4 regions of the Mesorhizobium sp. M5C.F.Ca.IN.020.29.1.1 genome follow, and region 1 is predicted to be linked to each of the others. Evidence: predicted binding sites of a transcription regulator. Region 1 holds the regulator's gene; each other region holds the start of a gene.
The links. Region 1 encodes PhoB, which activates phosphate uptake and scavenging genes when phosphate is short. Its sites were predicted from a motif close to TGTCATNNANCTGTCAT; they were not measured.
Positions count from the first base shown of each region.

Region 2: a site for PhoB is predicted at 1,326-1,342, ahead of EOA85_RS01530 (PhoX family phosphatase). Genes of this name have one in related genera too.
Region 3: a site for PhoB is predicted at 1,563-1,579, ahead of EOA85_RS21865 (ceramide glucosyltransferase). Genes of this name have one in related genera too.
Region 4: a site for PhoB is predicted at 1,848-1,864, ahead of phnF (phosphonate metabolism transcriptional regulator PhnF). Genes of this name have one in related genera too.

Region 1 covers NZ_RZSW01000094.1:5,664-9,274, forward strand. Annotated here, with positions in the region: gene EOA85_RS10480 (ROK family protein) at 1-980, shown strand, start outside; gene phoB (phosphate regulon transcriptional regulator PhoB) at 1,155-1,844, opposite strand; gene phoU (phosphate signaling complex protein PhoU) at 1,861-2,568, opposite strand; gene pstB (phosphate ABC transporter ATP-binding protein PstB) at 2,607-3,422, opposite strand; gene pstA (phosphate ABC transporter permease PstA) at 3,435-3,611, opposite strand, start outside.
Region 2 covers NZ_RZSW01000007.1:23,626-27,236, reverse strand. Annotated here, with positions in the region: gene EOA85_RS01530 (PhoX family phosphatase) at 1-1,258, opposite strand, end outside; gene EOA85_RS01525 (hypothetical protein) at 1,463-1,801, shown strand; gene EOA85_RS01520 (phosphatase PAP2 family protein) at 1,814-2,515, shown strand; gene EOA85_RS01515 (helix-turn-helix transcriptional regulator) at 2,711-2,980, shown strand; gene EOA85_RS01510 (SulP family inorganic anion transporter) at 3,115-3,611, shown strand, end outside.
Region 3 covers NZ_RZSW01000299.1:1,747-5,357, forward strand. Annotated here, with positions in the region: gene EOA85_RS21855 (Hsp33 family molecular chaperone) at 1-924, shown strand, start outside; gene apaG (Co2+/Mg2+ efflux protein ApaG) at 1,062-1,454, opposite strand; gene EOA85_RS21865 (ceramide glucosyltransferase) at 1,679-2,833, shown strand; gene EOA85_RS21870 (O-succinylhomoserine sulfhydrylase) at 2,876-3,611, opposite strand, start outside.
Region 4 covers NZ_RZSW01000487.1:572-4,182, reverse strand. Annotated here, with positions in the region: gene EOA85_RS27760 (zinc-binding alcohol dehydrogenase family protein) at 35-1,051, shown strand; gene phnF (phosphonate metabolism transcriptional regulator PhnF) at 1,075-1,824, opposite strand; gene phnG (phosphonate C-P lyase system protein PhnG) at 1,946-2,407, shown strand; gene phnH (phosphonate C-P lyase system protein PhnH) at 2,407-3,018, shown strand; gene EOA85_RS27740 (carbon-phosphorus lyase complex subunit PhnI) at 3,020-3,611, shown strand, end outside.

The DNA of each region.
Region 1 (3,611 bases):
TGTTGTCGCTGAATTCGCTGTCGGTCGCTGTCATCGACTATGCCGGACAAGTGGTCGCCGAGGAACAGCGCCGGCTGGACACGCTGACCATGTCGCGCGACGAGCTGATCGACGAATGTGTCGCCATAGTCCGGCGCCGGCTCGAAGACCCCGACCTCGACGTCCAAAGCGTCGCCCGCATCGCGCTGGCGATCCAGGGTATTACCGATTCCCATGCGCGCGCCATGTTGTGGTCGCCGATCACGCCGCAGACGAACATCGCCTTCGCCGACATTCTGGAACGCGAGTTCGGCATCCCGGCCATTATGGAGAACGACTGCAACATGATGGCCGTGGCGCTGCGCTGGCGCGACCCGGATCGCTACCGCGACGATTTCATCGCCATCCTGCTCTCGCATGGCATCGGTATGGGGCTGGTGCTCAAGGGCGAGCTGTTCACCGGCACCCATTCCTCAGGCGGCGAATTCGGCCACATGATTCATCGGCCGGGCGGCGCGCTTTGCCGCTGCGGGCGGCGCGGTTGCGTCGAGGCTTATGCCGGCAACTACGCTATCTGGCGCAACGCGAGGCAATTGAGCGAGAACGCCGAGCCGGTCGCCGATGTCAGCGACGCCGAGATGCGGGCACTGGCGGCCCGGGCGCGCGAGACGGACGGACCGGAGCGCGAAGCCTACCGCAAGGCCGGCGAGGCGCTCGGCTTCGGGCTCGGCAGCCTGTTCGCGCTGATCGATCCGGCGCCGGTCGCCATGGTCGGTGCCAGCGCTGCCGCCTTCGACCTGATCGAGCCGGCCCTGCGCGAGGCCATCGCCCAGACCGCGGGCGGCCAGCATTCGGGTTCGATTTCCTTCGACACCGAGCCGAACGAACTGCCGCTGATCCGAGAAGGCTGCGCCATGCGGGCGCTGAGCTTCGTCGACCAAGAGATCTTCGCGCCGAGCATCCAGGCACGAGCCGGCTCGGTCGGAAAGAACGTGGCTTGAACTCGAAGGGAGGATCCCGGATCGCGACTTGGGGTGTGTTGAGATTCAGGTCAGGCCGAGTCGAGAATGGTGGGTTCCGAGAACCGGAGCGGAGCGTACTTTTGGGTACGTGAGCACCGGAAGCCCAGGAAGCCGGCGTTCGCAGGCCGGCACCACCTGGATATCAGCACATCCCTAGTCTTCCCTGATCGCATAGCCCGCGCCGCGGATGGTGCGGATGACATCGGGCATGCGACCATTGTTGACCGCCTTGCGCAACCGGCCGACATGGACGTCCACCGTGCGCTCGTCGATGTAGATCGTCTCGCCCCAGACATTGTCGAGCAACTGGCTGCGCGAGAAGACCCGACCCGGGTGCCGCATCATGAATTCGAGCAGCCGGAATTCGGTCGGCCCGAGCCGGATCTCGCTCTTCTTGCGATAGACCCTGTGCGATTCGCGATCGAGCATGATGTCGCCGACCTTCAGCACGCTGGACAGTACTTCCGGCTTGGCGCGGCGCAGCAGCGCCTTGACCCTGGCCATGAATTCCGGTGTCGAGAACGGCTTGACCAGATAGTCGTCGGCTCCGGTGGAAAGGCCGCGCACCCGGTCGCTCTCCTCGCCGCGCGCGGTCAGCATGATGATCGGCAGCCGCTCGGTTTCGGGACGCACCCGAAGGCGCCGGCAAAGCTCGATGCCCGAAACCGCCGGCACCATCCAGTCGAGCACCAGAAGATCGGGCACGTTTTCCTGCAGCCGGATTTCGGCCTCGTCGCCGCGCGTCACCACCTCGACCTGATAGCCTTCGGATTCCAGATTGTAGCGGAGGAGGACGCCCAGCGGCTCTTCATCCTCCACCACCATGATGCGCGGCGCGATCATCGGCCGGTCACTCCTGTCATGTCGCCGGCGCCGACATCGTCGTTTCGTCGAGCTTCGGGCGATCCGCCGGCAATTGCTGCCCGGTCACGACAAAGTAGGCGTTTTCGGCTATGTTGGTGACATGATCGCCGATGCGTTCGAGATTCTTGGCGCAAAACAGAAGATGGGTGCAAGCGGTGATGTTGCGCGGATCCTCCATCATGTAGGTCAGGAGTTCGCGGAAAACCGCCGTGTATTTCACGTCGATCTTCTGATCGTCGGCGCGCAGTTCTTTCAAAGCGCCGGCATTGCGCGACACATAGTGCTCAACCACCCCGCGGAGCTGCACAAGAACGAGATCCGCCATCCCGTCGATACCGTGCGACAGATTGCGCGGCGTGGTGCTCTGCCCGACTGCGCTGACCCGCTTGGCTATGTTTTTGGCCAAATCGCCGATGCGCTCGAGATCACCGGCCATGCGGATTGCGCCAACCACGGCGCGCAGATCTTGCGCCATCGGCTGCCGCTTGGCGATCAGCGTGATCGCACTGTCGTCGAGTTCGCGCTGCCGCGCATCCATGATCGCGTCGTCCGAGACGACACGCTGCGCCATCGCATTGTCTGACGCAAGCAACGCGCGGATCGAGGTTGCGACCATCGCGGCGGCGAGCTCGTCCATGTCGCGGATCAGCCTGTCGATGTGCTCCAGTTCCTCGTCGAAAGATGCGACGGTGTGTTCACCCATGATCCTGTCCTCGTGTTCGAAATTCGCCGCCGGACCGCTCAGCCGAACCGGCCGGTGATGTAGTCCTGGGTGCGCTTGTCGTCGGGATTGGTGAACATCTTGTCGGTTGCGCCCTCCTCGACCAGGTAGCCGAGATGGAACATCGCCGTGCGTTGCGACACGCGCGCTGCCTGCTGCATCGAGTGGGTGACGATGACGATCGTGTAGTTCTGGCGCAGTTCGTCGATCAGTTCCTCGACGCGGGCGGTGGCGATCGGATCCAGCGCCGAACAGGGCTCGTCCATCAGAATCACTTCCGGCGACACGGCGATGGCGCGCGCGATGCACAGGCGCTGCTGCTGTCCGCCGGAGAGACCGGTGCCCGACTCGAGCAGGCGATCCTTGACCTCGTTGAACAGACCGGCTTTCTTCAGGCTCGATTCAACGATGCCGTCCAACTCGGACTTGCTCCTGGCCAGGCCGTGAATGCGCGGACCGTAGGCGACGTTTTCATAGATCGATTTCGGAAACGGGTTCGGCTTCTGGAATACCATGCCGACGCGAGCTCGCAGCTCGACGACATCGATTTTCGGGTCGTAAACATCCTCGCCGTCGAGCGTTATCTTGCCGCTCACCCGCGCGATATCGATCGTGTCGTTCATTCGGTTCAGGCAACGCAGGAAGGTCGACTTGCCACAGCCCGATGGGCCGATCAACGCCGTCACCTGGTTCTCGCGGACATCGAGGTCCACGTCGAACAGAGCTCGCTTCTCACCGTAATGAACAGAGACCTTTTCGCCCTTCATCTTGATCGAAGGGGCATTGGTTCCGCTGCTCAGTTTCTGTTCGACGCCGGCTTCCGTCATGATGTTCATATCCTCTACCCCTTACCAGCGCCGCTCGAAGCGCCTGCGCAGTATCACTGCAATGGCGTTCATGATGACCAAAAACAGCAGCAAAATCAAAATCGCCGCCGAAGTCTTCTGCTGGAATCCAGCTTCCGGGAAATCCGCCCACATGAATATCTGCACCGGCAGGATCGTCGCGGGATCGGTAAAGCCGCC
Region 2 (3,611 bases), on a different contig from region 1:
CCTGGCCGAAGACGATGGGCAGCCATTCGACCGCCCCGTCCTCGGCGAATTTGGCGACATAGAGCGTGCCGTCGTCGAGGAGATCCATGTTGGCGGTGCGGTCCTCGGCGTTGAACTTGCCGGCCGTGACGAATTTGTAGACATAGTCGAAGCGTTCGTCGTCGCCGAGATAGAAGACGACGCGGCCATCCTTGGCGACGATCGATTCAGCGCCCTCATGCTTGAAGCGGCCCATGGCAGTGCGCTTCCTTGGCACCGAGGTCGGATCGTTGACGTCGACTTCAACGATCCAGCCGAAGCGATTCGGCTCGTTCGGCTCCTTGCCGATGTCGAAGCGGTCGTAATGCGCCGCCCACTCATAGGCGCCTTCGGGAATTCCCAGGCGCTTGTAGTTGGCGGCTTCCTTGTGGCCTTCCTGCAGCTCGCCCGAGAAATAGCCGTGTATGTTTTCCTCGGCCATGACGTAGGTGCCCCAGGGCGTGACGCCGCCGGCGCAGTTGTTGACGGTGCCGAAGACCCTCGTGCCGGTCGGGTCGGCACTGGTCTTGACCCGGTCGTGGCCGGCGACCGGGCCGGACAGTGCCATCTCGGTGTTGGAGGTGATGCGGCGATTGAGCTTGCCGTCGCGCACCACCTGCCATTTGCCTGATGCCTTGCGGATTTCGACGACGGTGCCGCCATGCGCGGCCATCTCGATATCGACCTGTTCCTTGCTCAGCGGCGCCTGCTTGGCGGCCTCGCCCTCGACGATAGTGACGAGGCCCGGAAACATCAGATGCGGGTTGGTGTATTCGTGGTTGACCACCAGCAGGCCATGCTCGGCCGAGCCGTCGAGCGGGATATAGCCGACATAGTCGTTGTTGTAGCCGAACTGTCTTTCCTGGGCTTGCGCCGACTGTTTTGTCGGATCGAATTCCGGCGAATCGGCAAACAGCGGATCGCCCCAGCGCAGCAGCACGTCGGCGTCATAGCCGGCGGCGACATGGTGCTTGTCGTCGACGCCCGCCTCGACCTCGTCGAAGCTGAAGGCCGATCCGCCGGCTGCGCGGGCATGGTCGGCGAGGATCAGCGCCAGCGGGCTGACGGTGGCGGCGATGGCGGTTGCCGCAAGCGATCCCTGCAGGAAACCACGGCGCGAGAAACGTGCGGCGATGATCTCGCCCATCGTCTGGTTGTCGGTGGGATTGGTTCCTGGCCCATCGTTTTCCTCGAGCAGGCTGGTGCGGAAATGGGTGTCGGGGGAGCGATGTTCAGTCATGGGGCTTGCCTCTGGCTTCTTTGGGATGGCTGGAGCGATTGCTTGACTGACCGCCTATCGCCGGCAGATCACAGTTTGATGACGTTGCCGGCCAATTTCCAGCCCCGATTTCGTGTCCATGATCAGCCTCGCTTGACCGCGACCGGCGCTTCGGAAACAAGATCAGCGGCAGGCGCGGAAGGACCGCGTCGAGAGGGACAAAAAGTGAGTTTCTGGGGACTGGGGCAGCTCGGCATTTCCACGGTGATCTTCCTGCTGGCGGCGACGGCGGCCAAGCAATGGGGGCTGGCGCCCAGCCTCGGCAAGATCGTTTTGACTTTGGCGCTCTACTCGCTGGGCAATCTGATCATGCTGAGGCTGATCCGTGAATTCGGCATGTCGGTGTCGTTCAGCCTGTCGGCAGTGATCCAGCTGGTGTCGGTGAACGTGGTGGCACTGGTCTTCTTCGGCGAGCGCGTCAATGCGTTGCAGGCGACCGGCATCGTGCTCGCCATCGCAGCGGTGGCACTGATCACGCTTGGGCCCTATCTGCAAAGGCCGTAACAGCGAGGGCCGATGAAGAATACCGCAAGCAAGCTGCTCAACAGAATCGAATTCCCGGTGCTGCTCGCCGGACTGGTCATCGCCTGCGGACTGTGGGGGTTTGAGGAACTGATGGAGGTGGCGCGAGACACTACGCCGCACGCCTTCGATACGGAAATCCTGCTCGCCTTCCGTGAAGCGGGCCAGCCCGACAATCCGATCGGACCGCTATGGCTGGAAGGGGCGATGCGCGACATCACCAGCCTCGGCAGCGCCAGCGTGCTCCTATTGATCACGGCCGCCGTGATCGTCTATCTGCTGCTGATCCACAGGCTGGGACCAGCGTTTCTCGTCCTCGTCGCAGTGGCGGGCGGGCAGGCCCTGTCGAGCACGCTGAAGCTCGGAATCGACCGGCCGCGCCCCGATCTGGTCTCGCATCTCGCCGACGTGGCATCGCTTTCGTTTCCGAGCGGCCATGCGATGCTGTCGGCAGTGACATATTTGACGCTGGGCAGCATGGCGTCGCGCTTCCTGCCTGGGCGAACGACCAAGATCTATGTGCTGGCATTGGCGGTGCTGACGACCCTGCTGGTCGGCATCAGCCGCGTCTATCTCGGCGTTCATTGGCCATCCGACGTGCTGGCCGGCTGGTGCGCCGGCTTCGCCTGGGCGATGCTGTGCTGGCTGGCCGCATGGGCGCTACAGCGATGGCGCGGGCAGAGCGACGGCGGCTGAACCGGCCGTTCAGAACGACGCTGCGCTAATTCTCCTCGAAGTTGCGGCGCTGGGGCCTGCTGTCCCAGCTGGCGCGCAGGCTTTGCAGGACGCAAACGGTCTGGTGTGCATGTCTGACATGTGCATCCTGATGCTTGAACCATCACAATGATGGTATTATATATGGACCTGCAGACTCAGACGGGGGTTTAGCCGATGATCACTGCCGCGCAGATGCGCGCCGCGAGGGCGCTGGCCGGCATCGATCAGAAGTCGCTCGCCGAGCGCGCCGGGGTTTCGCTTCCCACCATTCAGCGTATGGAAGCGAGCGACGGCGTCGTCAGGGGCGTGGTCGACACGCTGATGAAGGTCATCCAGGCTCTCGATGAGGCCGGCGTGGAACTGATCGGCGAAAACCAGGCCAGCGAGCGCGGCGGCAGGGGCGTGCGCCTCAAGCCGATCGTGCCGAAGAAGCCGCCAGGCTGAGCCCGCAAAGTCGCGACGGCGACCGCCGACAGTCCTGCCGACGATCCCGCCGCCTCCTTGGTTTTAATGCATGTCGTTGTCCCAAAACCGCTGTGCACTTTTGGGCGACATGCATCAGGAGAGGAAGGCAGTCCATGGATCAAATCCGGCGGACAATTCATCAACCGGTGCGGCCGACATTCTCCGAATTGTTCACGCCGAAGCTGGTGACGGTGCTGCGCGAGGGTTACACATCAGAGCATTTCACGGCCGATGCCATCGCTGGGCTGACCGTGGCCATCGTCGCGCTGCCGCTGTCGATGGCGATCGCGATCGCATCGGGCGTGACGCCGGAGCGCGGGCTCTACACCTCCATCATCGGCGGCTTCCTCATCTCGGCGCTCGGCGGCAGCCGCTTCCAGATCGGCGGGCCGGCCGGCGCCTTCATCGTGCTGGTGGCGGCAACGGTGGCGCGGGTCGGTGTTGACGGGTTGCTGCTGGCGACGATGATGGCCGGCATCTTCCTGCTCGCCATCGGCTATCTCAGGCTTGGCACCTACATCAAGTTCATTCCCTATCCGGTGACCGTCGGCTTCACCGCCGGCATCGCCATCATCATCTTCTCCGGCCAGATCGTCGAGCTGTTCGGGCT
Region 3 (3,611 bases), on a different contig from region 1:
GTCGGCCCGCTCGACGTGCGCGGCCGCACCGTCCAGCTCGGGCCGATGCTCGACGCGATCCTCAGCCGTCATGACTATCCCGAGCCGGTCGCCCGCCTGCTGGCGGAAGCCTGCGTGCTGACGGTGCTGCTTGGCACCTCGCTCAAGTTCGAGGGCAAGTTCATCCTGCAGACCCGCACCGACGGGCCGGTCGACATGCTGGTGGCGGATTTTTCCACGCCACAGGCGCTGCGCGCCTATGCTCGCTTCGACGCCGACCGGCTGGAGGCACTGACATCTGTCGGCGAGACCTCGCAGCAGACGCTGCTCGGCAGCGGTGTCCTCGCGCTGACCATCGACCAGGGTGCCCACACGCAGCGCTATCAGGGCATCGTCCAGCTCGACGGTGAGACGCTGGAGGAGGCCGCGCGCACCTATTTTCGCCAGTCGGAACAGATCCCGACCGACCTCAGACTCTCGGTGGCCAAGCTGTTGACGCCCGGTGTCGGCGGTGCCCGCGAGCAATGGCGTGCCGGTGGCATCCTTGCGCAATTCCTGCCGCAATCGGCGGAACGCATGCGCGTGCCCGACCTTCCGGGCGGCGACGGCGATCCGCGCGATGAGATACATGATCCGGCCGACAATTCCTGGCAGGAACTTCTGGCATTGCTTGGCACCATCGAGCCGACGGAACTGATCGACCCGACGATCGGCGCTGAGCGGTTGCTTTACCGGCTGTTCCACGAGCACGGCGTCCGCGTCTTCGGCGGCGTACCGGTAGCCGACGAGTGCTCATGCTCCAGGGATAAGATCCGCGGCGTACTCGAAGGTTTCTCAGCCGACGAGATCAGGGACAGCACCGAGGATGGCGGCATTCATGTCGCCTGCGAATTCTGCTCGAAGCAATATGACTTCGATCCGGCGGAGTTTGCCGCGGCGCAGTAGACCATGATCCCGACCGAAGGTCCGCGCATCGAAAAGTGGAAAGCGTTTTTGCTTCGCTGACCTTCGGTTCGGAAAAGGTCCTGGTCTAAGAGTTAGAGCCCATCCCGATTCTATCGGGATGGATCAGGTCTAGCTGGTCAGTTGACGGTGCGCCGCGTGCCCGGCAGATCGAGCGAAAAGGCGGGGATGGCGACGTCGAACGTCTCGCCTCGCTTGTTGCGCATCGTATAGTGGCCGACCATGATGCCGGACGGCGTCGAGAGCGGGCAGCCAGACGTATATTGATAACTGTCGCCGGGGTTGAGTTCGGGCTGGTCGCCGACAACGCCGGCGCCGCGCACTTCCTCGACCCGGCCGGTGCCGTCGGTGATGTGCCAATAGCGTGACAGAAGTTGTACGAATTCATCCGACTGGTTGTCGATGGTCACCTGGTAGCCCCAGACATAGCGGTTCTCCGACGGGTCGGAGCGATCTTCCAGATAGAACGGCCTGACCTGTACTTCGATGTTGCGCGTAACGGCGCTGTACATAGCCTACTCCACAATATGCAGACGGAACTTTCGACGCTCTCCGCAGTTTGGTCAACGGGGCGCTTCCGTCGTTGCCCGACTCGTTTGCGCGCAGGTGCCGAAGAACAATGTCATTTAAGTGACACATGACAATGATGGTGTGCAGGGCCGGGCGACTCAGCATTCCGTCGAACTGTTGAAAACGGCTATCATGCGGCCGGCTTTTCTGGAGTGACCAGATATCGATGGAACTGACAGTCACAGCCGCCTTGCTTTCCACAGCTCTGCTTCTCGTCAATCTTGCCAGCATCCTGCTCGCTTCGTTGAAGCTGAAGCGGCCTGGCAGGATCGCGCCGCCAGCCGGCAAGGCGCCTCCGGTGTCGATCGTCGTGCCGTCGCGCGGCGTCGAGCCGTTTGCCGAGGAGACGCTCGAGCGCGCCTTCTCTCTCGACTGGCCGTGCTATGAACTCATCTTCTGCGTCGCCCATGCCGACGACCCGGTGGCCAGGCCGGTCACCGATGCGATTGCCCGTTTTCCGGCCGTGCCGGCCCGGCTGCTCGTCGGCGACGATCGCATCAGCGGCAATCCGAAACTCAACAATTGCGTGAAGGGCTGGGAGGCGGCGCGCCACCGCTGGATCATCCTTGCCGATTCCAACGTTCTGATGCCGAGGGATTATGTCCAGCATCTGATGGCGGCATGGCGGCCGGACACCGGCCTTGTCTGCTCGACGCCGATCGGCTCGCGGCCGGACGGGTTCTGGGCTGAGGTCGAATGCGCCTTCCTCAACACGCTGCAGGCGCGCTGGCAATATACCGGCGAGGCGATAGGCCTTGGCTTTGCCCAAGGCAAGAGCATGTTGTGGGACAAGCCCATGCTCGACGCCAATGGCGGGATCCGTGCGCTTGCCGCCGAGATCGCCGAGGATGCCGCCGCGACCAAGCTGGTCAACGGGCTTGGACTGCGCGTCAATCTCGTCGCCTCGCCCTTTGAGCAGCCGCTCGGTTTTCGCACGCTCGGCGAAATCTGGTCGCGCCAGGCCCGCTGGGCACGCCTGCGTCGCGTCACCTTCCCACTGTTCTTCGCACCCGAAATACTGGTCGGCGCGGCGGTGCCGCTGGCGCTTGCGCTGGTTGCTGCGGCCGGCGCCGGCTTCAGCCTGTCGGCGACCGCCCTCGTTGTGCTGGTAGTCGCCTATCTCCCGGAATGCGCTCTCGCCTCGGCCAAGAGCTGGCACCTGTCGCTACGCATGGTCCCGGCGATGATGGCGCGCGATTGCATCTTGCCGATTGTCTGGGCGCGTGGCTGGCTCAGCGGTGCCGTCGACTGGCGTGGCAACACGATGACCATCCACACCAGCGCCGTTGCGGAATTGGAAGAGACCCCGTCGGGCGCCTGACCGCGCCTGATTTTGACGATTCGAGCGACACCGCCCAGTGCACTATCTGGCGGCTTTCAGGGCCTGCTCGATGTCTTCGAGCAGGTCGTCGGTGTCCTCCAGGCCGACGGACAGCCTGAGCGTGCCTGGCCCGATGCCGAGTTCGGCGCGCGCCTCGTCGCTCAGATTCTTGTGTGTCGTCGTCGCCGGATGGGTGATCAGGCTCTTGGCGTCACCGAGATTGTTAGAGATCAGCACGATATCGAGCGCGTTCTGGAAGGCGAAGGCCGCCTGCTTGCCGCCCTTGACGTCGAGGCAGATCAGCGTCGAGCCGCCCGACATCTGCCTCTTGACGACCGCCGCTTGCGGGTGATCGGCGCGGCCGGGATAGATGACGCGGGCGATTTCCGGCCGCTCGGCGAGGAAGTCCGCGATCCGGCCGGCACTTTCCGTCTGCTGGCGCACGCGCAGCGGCAGCGTTTCCAGGCCCTTCAGCAGCGTCCAGGCGTTGAACGGCGACAGGCTGGGACCGGTGTGGCGGAAATAATCGTGCAGGTTCTCGTCGATCCATTTCTTGTCCGACAGGATGACGCCGCCGAGGCAGCGCCCCTGGCCGTCGATGTGCTTGGTCGCCGAATAGACGACGATATGGGCGCCGAGCTGCAACGGCTTCTGCTGCAAAGGCGTGGCAAAGACATTGTCGACGATCAGCCGCGCGCCGATCGAATCGGCAAGCGAGGCGACGGCTGCGATGTCGACGACTTCCAGCGTCGGATTGGTCGGGCTTTCAAGGAAGAAC
Region 4 (3,611 bases), on a different contig from region 1:
GGCCGGCGGTTTCATGAACAGACTGGATTGAACTATGAAAGCCGTCGTCTGCCGCTCGCCCGGTGAGCTTGTTCTGGAAGACCGCCCGGCGCCAGGCACTCCGCCCTCTGGCTGGGCGCTGGTCGGGGTTAGTCATGTCGGCATCTGCGGCACCGACTATCATATCTTCGAGGGCAAGCATCCGTTCCTCGCTTATCCCCGCATCATGGGCCACGAGGTTTCCGGCACTGTGATCGAGGCCGGCGAAGGCGTCGATCTGGCCGTTGGCGAACCGGTGATCATCAATCCCTATCTCGCTTGCGGCAAATGCATCGCCTGCCGGCAAGGCAAGCCTAATTGCTGCGTCAGGATCGAGGTGCTTGGCGTCCACCGCGACGGCGCCATGTGCGAACGGATCCTGGTGCCGGCGCAGAACCTCTACCCGGCCAACGGCCTGTCGCTGGCCGACGCCGCCGCCGTCGAGTTCCTGGCGATCGGGGCGCATGCCGTGCGGCGCTCGCTGGCGCAGCCCGGCGCGCGCACGCTGGTCATCGGCGCCGGGCCGATCGGGCTCGGCACGGCGCTGTTTGCCCGCATCGCCGGTCTCGACGTGACGCTGCTCGACATGAGTGCCGAGAGGCTGGGTTTCGCCGCAAGCGAACTCGACTTTGCCACCCTCGACGGCTCGAAGGGATCGGCAACCGATCTGGCGCGGGAGGCGACTGACGGCGAAGGCTTTGACGTGGTTTTCGACGCCACTGGCAACACCCAGTCAGTCCAGTCGGCTTTCGCCCATGTCGCGCATGGCGGAACGCTGGTCCTGGTCAGCGTCGTCAAGGACGACATCGTCTTTTCCGACCCCGAATTCCACAAGCGCGAGATGACGCTGATCGGCAGCCGCAACGCGCTGCGCGCCGACTTCGACCATGTCGCCGCCTCGATCCGCGACGGCGCGGTGCCGCTGGCAAAGCTCGTCACCCATCGCACGACGCTTGGCGACACACCACGCGACCTCGGCCGCTGGGCGCATGAGAAATCCGGCCTGATCAAGGCGGTCATTCAGGTCGGATGAGACCGGGATAGACGCGCACCTACCTACCGCGCCGACAATTTGAGCTCGACGCGCTCAGCCGGAAAACGCGTTTCGGCGAACTGGATCGGCTGGCCGTCCGGCGTGACATTGACCGCGACCGTGACCAGCACGATGGCGCCGGACTGCAGATCGAGATCGGCGAGATCGGCGGCATCTGCGTGGCGCGCCGACAGCACTGTCGATTGCCTGAGATAGTCACTGATGCCGAAACGCTGGAGCGAGGCGGTCACCGATCCAGTTTCCGCGATAGCGGCCTCGATGCCTTCGAAGCGTTTCGCATCGAACCAGCCGGTGGCACGCGAGACCGGCTGTCCGTCGGCTTCGCCGCGCGTCTCAAGGCGTATGACATTCGAACCCTTGGCAAGCCCCAGCCCTTCGGCGACGCGCCAGCTGGCCGGCTCGACCGCCGATTCGAGCAGCACGCTGCGGCGCTCCGTCGCCTGCCCTTGCAAGCCCTCCGAAAAACGGGTGCGGGCGCCGATCGGATAGGACAGCCGCTTGCGCGAAAGCACGAAAGTGCCGCGCCCCTGTTCGGCCCTCAGCACGCCATCCTGTACCAGTGCTGCGATGGCGCTGCGCACGGTATGGCGGTTGACGCCATAACGCTCCGCCAGTGCAATCTCCGGGGGCAGCGCGGCATTCTCGGCAAAGTCGCCGATGGCGATCGAATGCAGGATCTGGTCGGCGATCTGCCGCCACAGCGAGACGCCGCTGCGCCGCTCTATGCTGCTGGCAATCTGTTGCCCGATCATCTCTTGCCCCGATGTTTTCGCCCTGTCATCCATCCGTCATGGACACGCTTTAGAGAATAGGTATAATTTGTATAATTGTCTACATCATTATACAAATTCGGAACGAGAAGGAATGGCTGCCATGCGAGGACAGGAAGCGCGCGATCAGGCTGAGCGCAAGGCCGTCATGGCGACGCTGGCGCAATCGACCGGCGACGATATCGTCCGCCTTTGGAACGCAGCCGGCCTGCCTTCGGAAGCAGAACTCCTGCGCGGTCCCGAAACCGGCCTGGTCACCGTGCGTGGCCGCATCGGCGGCGGCGGCGCACCATTCAATGTCGGCGAGGCGACGGTCACCCGCGCTACCGTCCGGCTCGCATCCGGACAGGTCGGCCACTGCTACGCGCTCGGCCGTGACAAGCAGAAAGCAAAACTGGCGGCGATCGCCGACGCGCTCTGGCAGGATCCTGCCCTGCGCCGCGAGGTCGAGACAAAACTCATTGCGCCGCTGCAGGCCGCACTTGCCGGCGCACATGAACGGCGGCGCGCCGAGACGGCGGCAACGAAGGTCGATTTCTTCACCATGGTACGCGGAGAAGACTGATGGACATCGCAACGCAAGCGATCGAGGGCGGCTTTGCCGATCCGGTGTTCGACGCCCAGACGGTGTTCCGCGCCGTGATGGATGCGATGGCGCGGCCAGGCACCCTGCAGCCCCTGCCGATCTTTGCCCGCCCGCCGGCGCCACTGTCGGCCACCGCGGGCGCTATCGCGCTGGCGCTGTGCGACAACGACACGCCGCTCTGGCTCGACCTCGTTTTGCAGGCCCCAGCAGCGGTGAAATCCTGGCTCGGCTTCCACACCGGCGCGGCGCTGGCCAATACGCCGGCCGACGCGCATTTCGCGCTGATCGCCACGCCGGCCGAGATGATGTCGCTCGATGGCTTTTCACAGGGCACCCAGGACTATCCCGACCGCTCCACGACGCTGATCCTGCAGGTGAGCGATATCGTTTCAGGCGCCCCTCTGCTGCTCGAAGGTCCCGGCATCGAAATGACTGCAACCATCGCGCCGGCGCAGGTGCCGCGCCATTTCGTCGAGCAATGGAAGCAGAACAACCTGCGCTTTCCGCGTGGCGTCGACATCATCCTTGCCACCCCCGACGGCGTTGCCTGCCTGCCGCGCACGACGCGCATCAAGACGATGGAGGCGTGATATGTATGTCGCGGTAAAAGGCGGCGAAGCGGCCATTGCCAACGCCCACTCCCTGCTCGCCGACCGCCGGCGCGGCGACCGTTCCGTGCCGGCGCTGCGCCTCGACCAGATCGTCGAGCAGCTGGCGCTCGGCGTCGACCGGGTGATGAGCGAGGGTTCGCTCTACGACCGCGAGCTGGCGGCCCTCGCCATCGTTCAGGCGCGCGGCGACATGATCGAGGCGATCTTCCTGGTTCGTGCCTATCGGACCACGCTGCCACGCTTCGGCTATACCAAGGCGATCGACACTGGCGCGATGCTGGTCGAGCGGCGCGTTTCGGCGACCTACAAGGATCTTCCTGGCGGCCAGCTGCTCGGCCCGACTTTCGACTACACTCACCGGCTGCTCGATCCGGAGCTCGCCGCGGGCGGCGATGTCGCCGAGCCGCTGCAGCGTGCCAGCGAGGCGGAAGCCATGCCGCGCGTCTCCGCGATCCTCGCCCGCGAAGGCCTGATCGAGCCTGATGGCGACATGCCGCAGGATCATGTCCCCGGCGACATCACCCGCGAGCCGCTGGAATTCCCGATGGCGCGCGACATCCGCCTGCAGGCGC